Regions from separate parts of the Candidatus Thiodiazotropha sp. AKAK2 genome, predicted to be linked through region 2. Evidence: predicted binding sites of a transcription regulator. Region 2 holds the regulator's gene; each other region holds the start of a gene.
What was found. The regulator FliA, encoded in region 2, starts transcription of late flagellar genes. The targets are predictions, from matches to a motif close to GCTAAAGTTNNNNNNNNNNCNGCCGATA.
Positions count from the first base shown of each region.

Region 1: AC4IE8_RS18170 (flagellin) is a predicted target of FliA. The motif match lies at 1,247-1,274, and genes of this name have one in related genera.
Region 3: AC4IE8_RS14955 (methyl-accepting chemotaxis protein) is a predicted target of FliA. The motif match lies at 1,994-2,021, and genes of this name have one in related genera.

Region 1 covers NZ_JBSYOP010000036.1:16,391-21,838, reverse strand. The annotation lists gene AC4IE8_RS18180 (TetR/AcrR family transcriptional regulator) at 1-186, opposite strand, end outside; gene AC4IE8_RS18175 (SDR family oxidoreductase) at 301-1,041, shown strand; gene AC4IE8_RS18170 (flagellin) at 1,392-2,165, shown strand; gene AC4IE8_RS18165 (flagellar protein FlaG) at 2,233-2,622, shown strand; gene fliD (flagellar filament capping protein FliD) at 2,662-4,023, shown strand; gene fliS (flagellar export chaperone FliS) at 4,067-4,492, shown strand; gene fliT (flagellar protein FliT) at 4,533-4,850, shown strand; gene AC4IE8_RS18145 (cytochrome C assembly family protein) at 4,867-5,448, opposite strand, start outside.
Region 2 covers NZ_JBSYOP010000038.1:261,921-267,368, forward strand. The annotation lists gene AC4IE8_RS21235 (chemotaxis protein CheA) at 1-58, opposite strand, end outside; gene AC4IE8_RS21240 (protein phosphatase CheZ) at 130-864, opposite strand; gene cheY (chemotaxis response regulator CheY) at 891-1,262, opposite strand; gene AC4IE8_RS21250 (RNA polymerase sigma factor FliA) at 1,339-2,085, opposite strand; gene AC4IE8_RS21255 (MinD/ParA family ATP-binding protein) at 2,090-2,968, opposite strand; gene flhF (flagellar biosynthesis GTPase FlhF) at 2,955-4,241, opposite strand; gene AC4IE8_RS21265 (DsrE family protein) at 4,749-5,225, opposite strand; gene AC4IE8_RS21270 (hypothetical protein) at 5,424-5,448, opposite strand, start outside.
Region 3 covers NZ_JBSYOP010000032.1:20,867-26,314, reverse strand. The annotation lists gene AC4IE8_RS14965 (HesB/IscA family protein) at 1-170, shown strand, start outside; gene AC4IE8_RS14960 (SufE family protein) at 275-718, shown strand; gene AC4IE8_RS14955 (methyl-accepting chemotaxis protein) at 814-1,941, opposite strand; gene AC4IE8_RS14950 (PhnD/SsuA/transferrin family substrate-binding protein) at 2,125-4,446, opposite strand; gene AC4IE8_RS14945 (SIMPL domain-containing protein) at 4,763-5,448, opposite strand, start outside.

The DNA.
Region 1 (5,448 bases), on a different contig from region 2:
CTCCAATGCCGACTGAAAGAGCTGTTCCTTGTTGCCAAAGGCTGCATAGAGGCTCGGTTTGTTGATGCCCAGTTGTTCGGTCAGATCGCTGACTGAGGTACCTGAATAGCCGTTCTCCCAAAACAGGCGCATCGCCTTGTCCAGCGCTTCTGACTTATCGAATGATCTCTTCCGGCCAACACTCATTGCATGCTCTTTGGCTTTTTGCTGTTGATGCTTGACATTATGTACCGATCGGTATAGTTTTTCAATATGTACCGATCGGTACAAAATAACCCTATTATTTCGAGGTATCTATCGATGAATTCAGTAAAAGATCGGGTAGTGCTGGTGACCGGAGCCAATCGGGGTATCGGCAGGAGCATTGTGGAAGAGTTTTTCAAAGCCGGCGCAAAGAAAATCTACGCCGCTGCACGCAAAACGGAATCTCTTGGCCCGTTATCAGAAATCTATGGCGATCAATTGGTACCCCTACAGATAGATCTGCATCAGCCGGAGACCATTATCGAGGCCGCAACGGTTGCTGCTGATGTAGAGATTGTCGTCAACAATGCGGGTATGTTGAACGTAGCCAATCCCCTGGCGAGCAATGCCGTGGTGGCGCTGCAGGATGAGATGGAGGTGAATGTCTATGGCTTGATGCGCATGGCCCAGGCCTTCGCGCCAATCTTGAAAGCCAGTGGGGGCGGGGTGCTGGTGCAGCTCAATTCAGTCGCGTCGATGAAGAACTTTGCCGATTTTGCCACCTATTCAGCGTCCAAGGCGGCTGCCTACTCCATCACCCAGGGATTGCGTGATCTGTTGAAAGAGCAGGGTACCCAGGTAGTCAGCGTACACCCCGGACCGATTGCCACCGACATGGCCAACAGTGCCGGCCTGAGTGAGCTTGCCGAACCGGCTGAGCTGGTGCCCCAGTGCATCCTTGCAGCCATCGAGTCGGGCGAGTTTCATGCCTTCCCGGATACCATGGCCAAGCAGATTGGCGGTGTCTATCATGAATTTGCGAAAAATATTGTCGAGGCAGATCTGATGGCCGGTTGAATCCATCCGTCTTAATGGGCCTAAAAAAGCGGATTTATTTTGCCCGTGAGCCGGCAGTTATTGCCGGCAAAGCGGCAGGAAGTTAAAGCACAAGATCATTGCCGGTTCGTTTTGGTCGGGCTATGCTGGGTTTAAAATCAATAAAAAACAATTGGTTATAAATGTATGGCTGTTAAAGTCATCTACTTCTTAAAAGACAATTCAGGTTAAAGTTCTCCGCCTTGAGGCCGTTACAAATAGCGGAGGCGGTAAATACCAACAATTGAATGGTATATCCGCTAAATGCAAATCGCCGGTGATCGAGCGCTTAATCATAGATGCCATCATCGGTATAGATAGAGGAATTAGTCATGGCAATCACAGTCAACACTAACGTTTTTTCCCTTGCCGCACAGAAAAACCTGAATCGTACACAATCCGATCTTCAAACTTCCGTTCAACGCCTCTCCTCCGGTCTTCGCATCAACATGGCGAAAGACGACGCCGCCGGTCTGGCGATCGCCCAGTTGCAGACTGCACAGGCTCGCGGTTTGACCGTAGCACAGCGTAACATTGCTGACGGCACATCCTTCCTGGGTGTTGCGGATGCAACCCTGCAGTCAGTCAGTGACATGATTCAGCGTCAACGTGAGCTCTCCGTACAACACGGTAGTGGTCTCTACACCGCAGCACAGCAGGCTCTGATGTCTGTTGAATTTGATGCGCTTACCGCAGAAATCACCGCTTCATTGGGTCGTGCGACCTTCAACGGCACCGCCGTATTCGGTGGCGGCGGCACCATCGTGGTCGGTGCAAACACAACTGAAACCATCGACATTTCAGTTGCCGCCCTGGCAGCCCGTACCGCTGCGATCTCCAATACCGCAACGGCTGATGCCGACCTCAACGCGGTTTCAACTGCACTTGCCAACATTGGTGGGCTGCAGAGTCGTCTGGAACAGGCCGGCCGTGTTGCCGCCAGTATGGAAGAAGCGCAATATGCTGCTGCCGGACGTATCATGGATGCTGATTTCGCCCGCGAAACAGCGAAATTCACCAGTGCTCAGGTTATCCAGCAGGCAGGTGTTGCAGCCCTGTCCCAGGCCAACTCGATTCCTCAGTTGGCATTGAGCCTGCTGCAGTAAGGTAGGGTCCGGGGGCGCTCGCCGCCCCCGGGTGCTAAACTTGGAACATATACAGTAGGGTATGACCATGCCAAACGTAATCACTGATTTGGCCAATCAATACGCCTATAAACGTGACGTTCCCAGTACTGATGGCAAGAGTAGCGTTGAGATACAACCGAAGAGTTCCGAGCCGGTAAAAATCTCACCGAAACAAGATCAAGCACTGGAAGAAAAGTCTGCGATTGATCCCTCTGAGCTGGCCAGTAAGGTAGAGAATCTGAATCAGCTCGTCTCAAGGGATCTGGAGTTCAGCGTGGACGATGAAACCGGGCAGCAGGTACTGAGAGTCATCGATTCCGAGACTGGAAAGGTGATCCGTCAGGTGCCTTCGGACCAGATCTTGCATGTTATATCTCAAGTTCAAAAGGCCACAGAAGGGATGCTTCAAGGCGTACTGTTGGACGACAAGTTTTAAGATTGAAACTGCTCACTTGTTAAGAGGGGCATAACTGAGATGACTATAGGCTTTTCAGGGATAAGTACAGGGTCCGACTGGAACTCGATCATCAACCAGCTGTTGCAGATCGAAAGTCGGCCCCTGACCACCCTGCAATCACGTGAAAAAGAGATCGATGAGAAGATCAGCGACTTCGGGCTGGTCAAAAGTGCCATCGATACCTTCAATTCCACCGTTGAAGAGCTGACCAGCTCCACCGGTTTTGCTGCGTTTAATGCCACCTCAACCGAAGAGGCGGTGCTCACCGTCTCTGCAGACTCCTCTGCGGTACCGTCCAGTTATGATGTCGTGGTCACCCAGTTGGCGGAACGCGACAAGATTGCCTCCTCGGCCTATGCGGATGCCATCACGGCCGTCGGTACAGGTACCCTGTCGATCACCGTCGACGGCAATACCATGGATCTCGTGCTGGATGGATCCAACAACACCCTCACGGATATCCGGAATGCGATCAACAGCGCCACCGACAACCCTGGGGTTACCGCAACGATTCTTAATGAAACATCCGGAAGTCGTCTGATTCTGACCAGTGAAGAGTCGGGTCTGGCCAGCGCCATCACAGTCAGTGTGGCGGATGGTGACGATGCCAGTAATACGGATGCCAACGGCCTGTCCAGGCTGTTTCACATCGGCGTGGGCGGTGACGGCCTGGCCGAACAGATTGATACCGCCCAGGATGCGATCCTGACCATTGATGGATTCAGCATCACGGGTGCCTCGAATACAGTAACCAGCGCCATTTCCGGTGTGACCCTGAGTCTGACCGGTGCCGGTTCATCCACCATCAATATCACCCGCGACAATACCGAGATCGAAGAGCGAATCAGCGGTTTTGTCGATGCCTACAATACCCTGATCTCCAAGATCGATGAGTTGGAAGCAGGTTCTCTCTATAATGACAGCAGTCTACGGCGTATCAAGCAGGGTTTTGTCGATGTCATCAACCAGACCGTGGATATCGCTGGTGATACGGCCTATCTCTTTGAAATCGGCATCACCCGGGACAGAGATGGCGTTTTATCGGTCGATAGTAGTGAACTTTCCACCATCCTGGCCGATGACTTCAATAGAGTGACACAGATACTCTCTGAAGCAACCACGGGCTATGCGACCAGGTTCTACAACTATACCGAGTCGTTATTGCAAGTGGGGGGGCTGCTGGACAGCAAGAATGAGACCCTGAACAGTCAGAAAGACTCTGTGCAGACTCAGATCGAACGTCAGGAGTTGCGTTTGCAGACTTTTGAGGCCAAGCTCATTGAGCAGTTTGCCGCACTCGATCAGACCATGGCGGTGTTGACCAGTACCAGTGAGTATCTGACCAATCAGCTTTCGTCATTGAATAACAGTAACAACTAGCCTGGTTTAGGGTTAGACTTTAATCGACCACCAAGAAGGTAGAATGATGGTAAAGAATCCGGCTATCAACAGTTATCGTCAAGCAGCCTCATCCGAGGCGATGTATGCTACCCCTTTTCGGTTGGTACAGATGCTTATGACCGGTGCGCTGGACGGCATGGCGAATGCCAGAGGCTCGATTATCCGCAAGGAGCATGAGGCCCGTAACAATGAAATCAAGTGGGTGATCTCGGTGATCGATGCCTTACGCGGCGCCCTGGATTTTGAACAGGGTGGCGAGATCGCCAACAATCTCGATATGCTCTACGACTACATGATCCGTCGCCTCTTCACTGCGAATGTTGAACAGGATGTGGACGCCCTCGATGAAGTGATCTCCCTGTTGAAAGAGATCAAGACCGCCTGGGATGCCATGCCGGAAGTGATCCAGAATGCGTCCAATATCAAGGATGTGGTTAGAGATCTGTAGCGGCTTGCCTTCTCCAATCTGACTGTGGGGGGCCTATTGCGTGTCTCAGCTTCAGCAAAATCTCAGCCAGGCGCTTGAACTGAGCCAGAAGATATGCACGCTGGCACAGGAGGCTGCCTGGAGTGAAATGGAACAGGCGGACAGACAGCGGATTATCCTTCTCGAATCCATCTTCAGCGATGCGGATTTCCAGCTGAAATCTGATCACTATGAACCCCAGTTGCGAAAGATTGTTGATCTCAACGAGCAGGCTCTGGTGTTCTGTGCTGATGCCAGAGGCAAACTGAACCGGCAGGGTAAGTCACTCAAGGTCGGCCGGCAGGCGCTCTCGGCCTATAAGAAGAACTCTTTTGACTAGGAATTGAGCCGACGGGCTAGCCGAGGATCAGCTCCAGGACCACTTTGGTGCCGAAATAGGCCAGCATCAGCACCACAAATCCGCTCAGAGTCCAGATCAGGGCCTTCTGTCCACGCCAGCCGAACCGGTAACGTCCCCACAGCAGGGTTCCAAATACCAGCCAGGCGATAATCGACAGGATGGTTTTGTGCGCCAGCTGCTGCTGAAACATGTTTTCCAGAAATGCGAATCCGGAGAGCAGGGCCAGACTGAGCAATACAAAGCCCACTGCAATCATTTCGAACAGCAGGCTCTCCATGGTCTGCAGTGGCGGCAGGGCGCGGATAAAGCCCCCCGGATGGCGCTGGCGCAAGTGGTGATCCTGAATCGCCAGCAGCACCGCCTGAACACTGGCCAGGGTAAACAGGCTGTAAGCGAGCATCGAGACCAGGATGTGTATGGTCAGTCCGGAAGAGAGCTGGCCACTGAGAAAATGGACCGTCTGATAGCGGTTCTCCAGAAAGATCGCTATGGCGGCAATCGGCATGATGAAAATGCCTAGATTCTCAACCGGCTTGGTCAGACTTGAGATCAGCAGCAGGAGTGCAATGGTCCAGGC
Region 2 (5,448 bases):
TTTCACCCGCTTCAACCAGAAAATCCTGAAGGATTTCGTCGTTGACATCGATGCTCATCTATCACTCCCGGTAACACTGCCGAATATTGCCATTCTTATTGACTGATATATCGGTCTGAACTCGAATAACTAAAATCCAAGACTTGAGAGCAGGTCATCCACGTCATCCTGACTGGTCACTTGATCGCCTTGATCGAGTCCAGGAATTGCCGGGCCAGCCAATTCTTCCTTCTCTTTCTTGCCAGAATCGTCTTCAAGCTTGTTGCCGGTAATACGGACCAACATGACTAACTTCTCTTCCACATCATGTACCAGAGTGATTACCTTGCGGATAATCTGACCGGTGAGGTCCTGAAAATCCTGTGCCATCAGCACATCGGACAGGTTTTTGTGCAACTCTGCCGCATCCTCCTTTGACTTGAGCAGATACTGAGACAGGTCGCGACTCAAATCCACGAACTCTTCTTTATCCAACATGCGGGAACGCAGTCGCTCCCACTGCTCCGAAAGCTCAGTGGACTGCTTCTCGATTCCCTCGATCAACGGCATGCTCTTTTCCACTGCGGTGAGGGTGCGATCCGCCGACTGCTCGGTCATGGTTATGACGTAGGTCAGTCGCTCCTTGGCATCCGGTATTTCCACCGTTGTCATGTCACTGATTTTTGCATCGAGTAAAAAGCCGTTGATTGCATCATGCAGTTCACGGGTCAAGCGACCGACTTCGAGGAATAACTGATCGTTACTTGCGGGGGATGTTAAAGAAGCAATCAGTCTTTCAGACTCTTCTTGATCGCCCGATTCCAGGCTGGCTACCAATGCTCTTGCCGTCTCTAACCGCTGCTGGTTATCCTGATTGTGCCCCATATTGATAAACTCCAGGCGATAGAAGCTCAACCCACACGTTCAAAGATCTTGTTGATCTTCTCTTCAAGGGTCGTAGCGGTGAAGGGTTTGACGACGTAACCATTGACGCCGGCTTGAGCCGCTTCGATGATCTGCTCACGTTTTGATTCGGCGGTCACCATCAAAACCGGCAGACCGGCAAGTTTTTCGTCTGCCCGCACGGCTTTCAACAGATCGATGCCGGTCATCCCGGGCATATTCCAGTCGGAGACCAGAAAATCGAAATTACCGCTCTGCAGCATCGGCAGCGCCGTCAGACCGTCATCTGCCTCCTGGGTATTGTTGAAACCCAGATCGCGTAGCAAATTTTTGATAATACGCCTCATGGTGGAGAAATCGTCCACAATCAGGATCTTCATGTTTTTATCCAATGCTCACTCCCTCCTGCATATCACCGGTGGTTTCCAGTCTCGGCACACACAGGCCAACCAATTACTACTCTTCGTCACGTACCAATGAAAGCCAGTCCGTCAAACGTGAACGCAGACGCAGAGTTGCCTGACTGTGTATCTGACAGACTCTGGATTCACTGACACCCAGCACATGGCCGATTTCACGAAGATTCATTTCATCATCGTAATACATCGCGATTACCAATCGCTCCCGCTCCGGCAGGCTTGCAATCGCCTCTGCCAGCGCCTTCTTGAACGCATCCTTCTGCAGGCCATCGAACGGACTGTCCATCGGGCCTTCCCGGGTAGCCGGAAAACCGTCACTGACAGCGGTCAGTTCATCCAAACTGAAGATCCGGCAGCCGGTCGAATCCTGGAGAATCTGGTGATAATCCTCCAGACTCATATCCAGCGCCTTCGCCACTTCAACATCCCGGGCATCCCGGCCTTCGTGGTTTTCGATCTCACGCATCGCTTCCGCCACCATGCGTGCCTTGCGATGCACGGATCGAGGTGTCCAGTCGCTGCGTCTGATCTCATCCAGCATGGCGCCACGAATGCGGATACCCGCATAGGTTTCGAAGCTGGCGCCCTGAGTGGGATCATAATTCTTACTCGCCTCAAGCAGGCCCAACATACCGGCCTGGATCAGGTCATCAGACTGAACATTGGGTGGCAGCCGATTCATCAGATGATAGGCAATCCTCTTTACCAGTCCTGCATGCTGATCAACCAGATCATTGTAGCTCTGCTGTTTTTGCACGGCGGTGTATGTCGCTAAACCGTTCACCGTCTTACTCCCCATATTGGCTTGAAAATTGGATCAGGCGTTCGACAAAAAACTGCAGATCCCCACTGACTCCGGTTGGTACAGGCCAGTTATCGGCCTTTTTAGCTAAATTCTTGAACGCCTGCGCTACTCTGGAGCGAGGAAAAGCCTCGACAACCGGTTTTTGGCTCTTTACCGCCTTTCTGAGCTGCTCATCAAAAGGAATACTCCCCATGTAGCTGAGCATAACATCAAGGTACTGATCGGTGACCCGACACATCTTATTGTATAGGTCCCTGCCCTCCTGGACGCTCTTCACCATATTCGCCAGTATACGAAATCGACTGATGCCATGCTCACGATTTAACAACTTGATAATCGCATAGGCATCGGTGATCGAGGCCGGTTCGTCACACACCACCACAATCTGCTCCTGAGCGGCCCGGCTGAAGCTGATCACCAGATCGGAGATGCCGGCTGCCGTATCGATCAGCAGCACATCCACATCGTTGGCCACCTCGCTGAACGCATGGATCAAACCGGCGTTTTCAGCACGCGACATTTCAGCCATATGCTGCATACCGGACGCCCCGGGCACGACTTTCATGCCTTTCGGTCCGGTAACAATGATATCTTCCAGTGAAGACTCCCCCCGCATCACGTGGGAGAGATTGTGTTCAGCATGTAATCCGAGTACCACATCCAGATTGGCGAGCCCCATATCCGCATCCAGTAGCATGACCCTTCGCCCGAGTTCTTGCAAGGCCACACCGAGATTGGCGGAGATATTGGTCTTGCCTACCCCACCTTTACCTCCGGTGACGGCGATCACTCTGACGGGTTCTGGATTCACCATTCTGCGCAGTCCGGTAGCCTGGTCTTCGATCTGTTCAGACATTTGCATGTTCACTCGTTCCTCCGAAGGCCATAGCCAGATACTCCTCATCGGGTTGATGCTCTGTCTGTTGCGTCATTTCAACAGCCTGCCGAATTAAAATCTCCGCCCGGGCAACCTGAATATCTTCAGGAACCCGCTGACCATCCGTGGTGAATGCCAAAGGCAACCGGGACTCCAGTAGTGCGGAGACTACGCCACCCAGTGAAGCGGCTTCATCCATTTTGGTCAGAATCGCGCCAATCGGGGAGATAGCGCCGAATGAGCGTATCGCGTGACTCAATGCACTGCGTTGGGTGGTTGCCGAAAGTGTAAGCAGTGCCTTGACCGGATGATTGCCCTGCTTCAGCAGGCCGAGTCGCTCAGTCAGTTTCAGATCCCGTTGCCCCATGCCGGCGGTATCGATCAGCACCAGCCGTTTTTCGGAGAAAGCGTGCAGTGCACTGCTCAGCTCTTCAGCTGTCGAGGCACTGCGAACCGGCACATCGAGAATCTGGCCATAATTCTGTAGTTGCTCCTGGGCGCCGATTCGATAGCTGTCGGCAGAAATCAGGGCGAGGTGACGATTACCGTGACGCAGACAGAATTTGGCGGCCAACTTGGCGATGGTGGTGGTTTTGCCCACACCGGTGGGTCCGACCAGGGCCAATACCCCACCGGCATTCAGCAGGTCATTGCTCTCCACCGACAACTCACGGCGCAGGTGATTCAGTGCCTGAAGCCAGGCTTGTTCAGGGGATTCGGCATCTTCGGCCCGATAGGCCAGTTCACGACAATGGGCCGCATCCAGCCCCAGGCCCATCAACTGTCGGATCAACTCCTGAGTCTGGGGACGACGATGGCCGAGATCACGCCAGGTCAACTCGGAAAGCTCGTTCTCCATCATTCGCCGCAGCGCCTGCATCTCCTGACGCATCTCCCGTAACACCGGGTCCTGACTCCACTCAACCCGAGGTCTCTCCAGGGGAGGCTCCGGATCGTAGTCAGCCTTTGGCTTGGCGCGATCAGTCTCAGGTTTGATTTTCTCTTCGATATCCGTATAGGCGGCGGTTGCAAAGTTTCTGCTTACAGCAGGCTGGGATTGGGTGGTGGATTCTTCGGTCTCGATAGCGGTTGGCTGGGTACTGTTGAAGGCGGATTCATCGTAATCCACCGCAGCCACCAGCTCGACACCCCCTTCCACACCCTTGTTTGAGAGGATCACTGCATCAGCGCCCAAAGCTTCTCGAACCTGACGTAAGGCCTGTCTCATGTCAGAGGCGAAAAAACGTCTTATTTTCATAATCCGTAATCCCCGGCAGTCACCCGACTTCGGGCTTGTGCCTGTTAATCTGCTTAGCTAAAAAACATCGCAGCAATTAGTTCCGGGTTAGCTAAAATTGAGCCGGCAGTAACCCGTCAAACTCTCCCCACACACGGCTCCTAATGATCATATGCAACAACCATTCCAATCGTGACATGGGGTTTTGGGATCAGGAATATTATCCATTTTACAATAACTTGGAAGAAATGACCTGATTTGCCAGCGGATCAGTCAAGGCCCCGGCACGCCAGGGTATTGACTCCTTACAGAGGGCAGCGCCAAGGTTTCGGCAGAGAGAATTCAGTCGAACAAGGAGTCTGTAATTAGAGCCGGTACTCAACAGAAATGGACGTGGAACAAGCGGGTTTCGATGCGGATACCAATCACAAAGAGATTGATGATTCGAACAACGACGAGCGCCTGCCATCCCGACCAGAGTGGAACTGGCCGGCAACAGGCGGATGAAAAATCCGGTAAGGCGGCCAATCAGAAGATCGGCACCAGTTTGTGACCTTGTGTCTGCCAGCCGATGAGGGAGATAAATCCGTCTCCCACCACCTCCATCTGAGGTAAGACAGTCTCATTCTCAACCTTGAAGACACGGTTCGCAATGGCGCACACTTCCATGCGCACCCCCTTCTGTTTAAGGATTTTGGCGGTTTCGGCAATGGATTTGAGGTCTTCGCCGAACTCCATCTCCAGGGTGTCGTCAGGCTTGGTGGAGAGATAGCGCACGGTCTCACCGATGAACACCAGTACCATATTCGGTGTAACGCCCTGTTTTACAAGGCCTTCATGGGTGCCTCGGATGATATCGAGATAGAACGCCGTCTTACGTGGGTTGGTAAAGTCGATGAGAAACACACTTTTGGTCGATTTCACCCCATTGAGTGCAGCTGAGTCATCGATTACCTGCTCTGCCTGAGCCATAGCAGTGAACAACAACAGTGAAGCAAACAACATTTCTGCCCAAGCGCGGGCGCGAGTTCGAAGAGAGATCAATTCAGCCACCAAGCGGATAGTTTAGAAGAGCGACAAACATAAAATGAATGTTCATTTCAGTCAACCCCTTAATCACTTATACATCTTACTTTGACATTGCCGCTCCCACAGATCAGTTACAGCCAACTCGGTTTGCCCCCCTCCTGACCGCCGCCAAGATCAATAAGCCGGCTTTTTACGGCAA
Region 3 (5,448 bases), on a different contig from region 2:
TTGTATTTGAAAGCCACGGGGTGAAGATTGTGGTGAATCACCAGAGTCTGCCCATGCTGGATGGTATGACCATCGATTTTGTCAAAGAGAATATGCTCAACGAGGGATTTGAGTTTATCAATCCCAATGTGAAACAGAGTTGTGGCTGTGGTGAATCATTCAGCGTGTGAAATCTTCAACTCTGGCAGCTCCGCCTTGATCAACAGTATGGTTGAAAATCTGCAGGTAACCGATTTGGGCGTCGGCTGGATATTGTGCATGGGAACAAGCTGATATGACCATCCTGTCTGAAGCTGAAAGCATTGAGCAGATCGTCGAAACTTTCGAGTTTCTTGATGATTGGGATACCCGATATCAATATCTGATCGAATTGGGTGAGAACCTCCCACCGATGCCGGATGCCCTTAAAACTGAGGCGAACTGGGTTAAGCCCTGTATGAGTACTGTGCATGTGGCGGCTCAGCTGGATCCCCGTCAGTCAGGCTTGATCCGTTTTCAGGGAGACTGTGATACCGCCATCATCAAAGGTGTACTGGCTGTGCTGATCGATCTGCTCTCCTATCGCAGTCTGCAGGAGATCAGAAATATGGATGTGGACAGTCTGTTCAAACGTTTACGGCTGGAAGAGCATCTCAGTCCCAGCAGGCATGTGGGAATCTACGCCATCGTCGATAAAATGGTTGAACGCGCCACAGCTTTGGTTGATGGTCAGCACTGATCTGCTGCGATCGAGTTCGACCCACTGACCTCTCAGGTCAGCGGGTTATCGTTTGTGCAGACGGTTCTGCTGAGAATCGTCAGTCGCTGAGGTGGTTAATGGTCGCTGCTACAGAGGATGTCGGAATTGCTCTCACCGGCGCGGGCCAGATCTTCCAGACTTGAAAGTACCAGTAGGCTGGCCTCTTCCATCTTGGATATCGCGCTGATGCCGTTTTTGTGGTCACCGGCTTTGGCGCATTCCATCGCCAGTTTACCATTTTTGTGCACATCAAGGTGGGGCGCTTCGATCTCGTGGTAGCCGTTGAGCTGGGAGAAGCAATCCTGACCTTCCCCTGTGTAATACCAGTTACCCAGACGACAGTTTCTGTGGTCCGGTAGATTCGAGGGATCCGCTTCTGTGAGTCCCATGAAGGCCTTATAGATGCCGAACTTAAAGATCAGATGGTCGAGTTTGGCCAGCTCAACGAAGGTTCGCAGTGAAGTTGAGGCAATGGCGCTCTCCATCTCCTTGGATAGCTCAAACTGCTTTTTGATCATCTGTATGGATCCGCTAACCTGACTCTGGAAATTGTCCGTGACATCCATCACCGATGACATGGTCTCGACAGATTTTTTTGTCTCCTGGGTGATGGTATCTACCAGGGCGGCAATTTCTGTGGTCGCCTCACGGGTTCGGCCTGCCAGATTACGCACCTCATCGGCAACCACCGCAAAACCCCGGCCCATCTCGCCGGCTCTGGCCGCTTCAATCGCAGCGTTGAGTGCCAACAGATTGGTCTGCTCAGAAATCCCCTGAATGATACTGACAAAGTTGCTGATGCTGTCTGCAATGGTGCTGAGTTTCACCACACTGTCGGAGCTTTCCCGGGAGATGGTGGTTACGTTATCGATCTCGCTGCTCATCACCTCAACCCCGGAGATGGCCTGCGAGGAGATCTCTGAGCCTTTAATGGCGCTCTGCTTCTCTTCCTTCATTGAGTTTGCCGTATGGCTCAGGGAGTGTTGCAGTTGGCTGAACGACTCACCTAAGCTGGAAAAATTCGCAAACAGTTGCTGATAGAGTTGTTTTTCACTCTGCAGACTCTCCGTTTCCTGCCGGAGTGTGTCATTGTCCCCTTTTGCAGCAGCCAGTTCCTGTTCCAGTGCCTGAATCCTAGCATCCTGCTGAGTGATCTGTTCTGCTTGAAGGGTGAGGGTCTTTTTATTACTTAAGCCAAACATAGTTTGATCCTCGCAGAGATCTGCAGGAGTTATTGATTAAAGGTAAATAGAGTATCGGCGGGAGTTACTATTTTTTAAGCCATATGACGAAATACTTATAAACCTGAGTTTTTACGGAGTCGAACACTTGGTTATGCAGGTAACCCTTGAATTAAGTCAGGTATTTCAGTGGTTGTTGATGGACTAAGCGGCTTGATTCAAAGGCAATTGAAGGCGGAAAGTCGTGCCGACACCGGCTTCTGTGTCGAAGTCTAACTTTCCACTGTGTTTTCGTACCAGGATATCGTGGCTTAGTGTGAGCCCCTGTCCAGTACCTTCTCCCACATCCCTTGTCGTAAAGAATGGGTTGAAGATCTGATCCTGGGCTGATTCCGGAATGCCGTCACCATTATCCGAGATGGCAAGTTGTACATACTGGCCGCGCTGTTGGCTGGTAATGGTGATCTTCCCAGTGTGCTGTTTTGAGCTCTCCTGCAATGCCTGGACCGCATTCATCAGGATATTGATCAGGGCCTGATGCATTTCGCTGGGTGAACAGCTCACCAGCGGCAGGGTCTCATCCAGGTCTGTTTCGAGTTCGGCAATCTGTTCCCACTGATAGCGGCTGATAGCCACGATATCCCTGATCAGCTTATTCAGGTCTGTAGGCTCATGGAGGGCGTTGTCGGAGGTGAAAATACGCATTGAGCGAACAATTCTGGAGACCTGCTCGGTACCCTGGTGACACTGTCGGATGGTGGTTGTGACCTCATCTTTGAGGTAGTCGAGATCGATCTCATCCCGCTTCTCATTACACGCCTCCAGCGTCGCCGAGAGATCGGAATTGCTTTCGATCGCCGCTGTCAGCGTCAGGTAGGTCGAAATCAGATCGTGGCTATCCTGATGAGCCTCCTCAATGAAATTCAAATTGTTGTTGATGGTCTGTATGGGAGTGTTGATCTCATGGGCGATGCCATCCGCCAGTTGAGCCAATGCCGTCATTTTATGGTGCTGAGTGCGTTGCAGTGCCAGCTGCTCCCGCTCGGTTTCGATGATCTTTCTTTGGGTAATGTCCCGGATCAGACAGATCACATGCCAGCCCCGATCCAGGGTGACCGATGAGATGGCGGCTTCGACCGGAAACCGCTCACCGGATTTTCGTATGGCTTCAAGCTCCAGCAGTGTGCCGCTGAGAGGGCTGTCGCAATTGCCGATATAGTTGAGGATCGGGTTCTCCTGTCGGTCAGTTGGCAGCCATTGGTCGATGAGCAGATTTGCTGCCTGCTCGGATGTGTAACCAAATATCTTACTCGCTGCAGGGTTCCAGAATTCGATATTGCCCTGTGGGTCGAGCATGATGATTGCGTCCAATGCGGATTCAGCCAGCTGGGTAAACTTGTTTTCACTCTCTTGCAGCTGAGAAAGGTTGTCTTTCAGTTTCGATTCAGTGGACTTCAGCTTGCCAATCGTTTGCGACAATCTCTGTTGGGTGTTACGCAAGCGGCGATTGTTCTCGCTGAGGAGTATCAGTGAGATTATGATCAGCAGCATGGAGACAAGCGTCATGATTGTGGCGATGGGGTGGTGCTCGGTCCACTCAATCAAAGTGGGTGGAAGACGCTTATGCGGTGGAATGTTCAAGCTTCGGTAGAGCTCATGGACAGGTTCATAGTTTGCCGGTACCGTCCAGCCCAAAATCCGGCTGCTCACAGCTGCAGGATGATCTTGAGGCATTTTTAACAGGGCAATGGAGACCTTTTCACCAAGCGATTTGGGGGTGTGTGGTAGCGCAGCCAATGGCCACTCCGGGTAGAGTTGGGTACTGAGCAGATAGGGAAAGCCCTGATTGGTCTGTAAGTTGAGTACCTTGATCTCATGCAATTTAACCAGGCCGCTGGCGGACATCTGTTCCAGCGTATCAGTTCGAACCGTTCCGGCGTCTACCTCACCGCTGATAACGGCATCAACCACAGCATCATGGGTGTTGAAGAAATGCAGCGTTGTCTCCCTTTCCACGTCTATGTCATGGGAGTGCAGTTCCCGCCTGGCCATCAGGAAACCACCAAGCGAGGTCGGATTTACTGCGCCGAATCTTATGCCTTTCAGGTCACTCAATCGGTGTAGAGCTGAGTTATCTTTGCGAGTGAAGATGACGCCACCAAAACGGTTTGCGCCGTGATCGCTGACCTTATTGATCAGGGTGGCGATACGGAAGGCTCGGAAGTCATGCTCTGCCTTGATATAGATTCCGGAATTGGCGAGTAAAAAATCGATCTGCCTGGTATGGATTGCCGGTTCGATCGCTTCGAACGGCAAAGGAACGATGCGAAATTGGGCATCCATGATCTGTTGTGTCAGATAGTCTGCGGTTTCAGACCAGCGTTGCAGGGTGATCGACGCTCCCCGTTTCGCCAATACACCGATCGTGTAGCTTGGAACCTCGGCCGCAATCCCCGCAGTAGATTGACTGGTTAAGAACAAAGTCAGCAGTAATGACAGCATCCTTGCCTTGGATAGGCTACCCATAAGCTTTTCAACAGCTCAATGCTGTGGTTGTCTCACTCAGTTTGTGTCTGTCATTCAAATGCAGCCGGCAAATGGTTCAAGGAGACCCCTTATTGACAGGAAGGAGCCTTATCTTACGCTCACCACTGCTGATAAGGCAGGTTGAACATATCTTTGCTGTGCCGCTAAACAGTCTATCGACTTGAGGGTGAGATTTTTTACCGGACCGGCTGTTGTCTGTGATTGTCGTTCCTAATTGTTTTGGTAAGTGGGGTTGAAACTGCCTGGCGCAAGGCGTAAAAGTCCGTACACCTCTTGTCTTCTGCTCAATTGACAACTATTCAAGCTGCAACTCGATCTTTCCGTTCGCATCCACTCTCAAGGTCTGGCTGCCAGCCTCAAGGGTGGGGGCTGAAGCCCGCCCCTCAATGGCCATCATGTTGGCGCGCATCGGGTAGGGCGCCGGGGAGTGATCAATGGTCTGCAGATGCATTTCAACCAGACGATAATGGCTGCGTCCCATCTGTTCAGTGACTTGCTCGGCTCGTTTGCGAAAAGCGCTGATCGCCTGGGTGGTAAGAGACTCCTCGGCAGTCTGGCGTTTTTTCGTTGAGATCGTGTAGCTCAGGGAGTCCAATGCCAATTTGGATTGCAAACTACCCAGCAAGCTACTCATGGCGGGGCTTGTTTTGCTCTCCAGTCGAATCGATTGCCGAACCCTCCAGCCAATAAGCTGTTGTTGATGATAACGTGGGGAGGTTCGGTAGCCCAGTGTGCTGACCTTGATATCACTCCTTTGTTTCGCCGTTTTCACCGCTTCTGCGATCAGGCTGTTGACCTGATCGGTCAGCAGCTTGAGGTCGGTACCCTCCCGCTGAGCGTACAAGGTGGCAATTTGGGTGTCGTTATCCACCTCCATTGTGGCGTAGGCATTGAGCTGCACCAGATCATATTGACGAGCTGGCTCCTCAGCGTGGAGTGGGGTAACTGAGATCACTGTAGCGATCAGGATCAGACACGAAT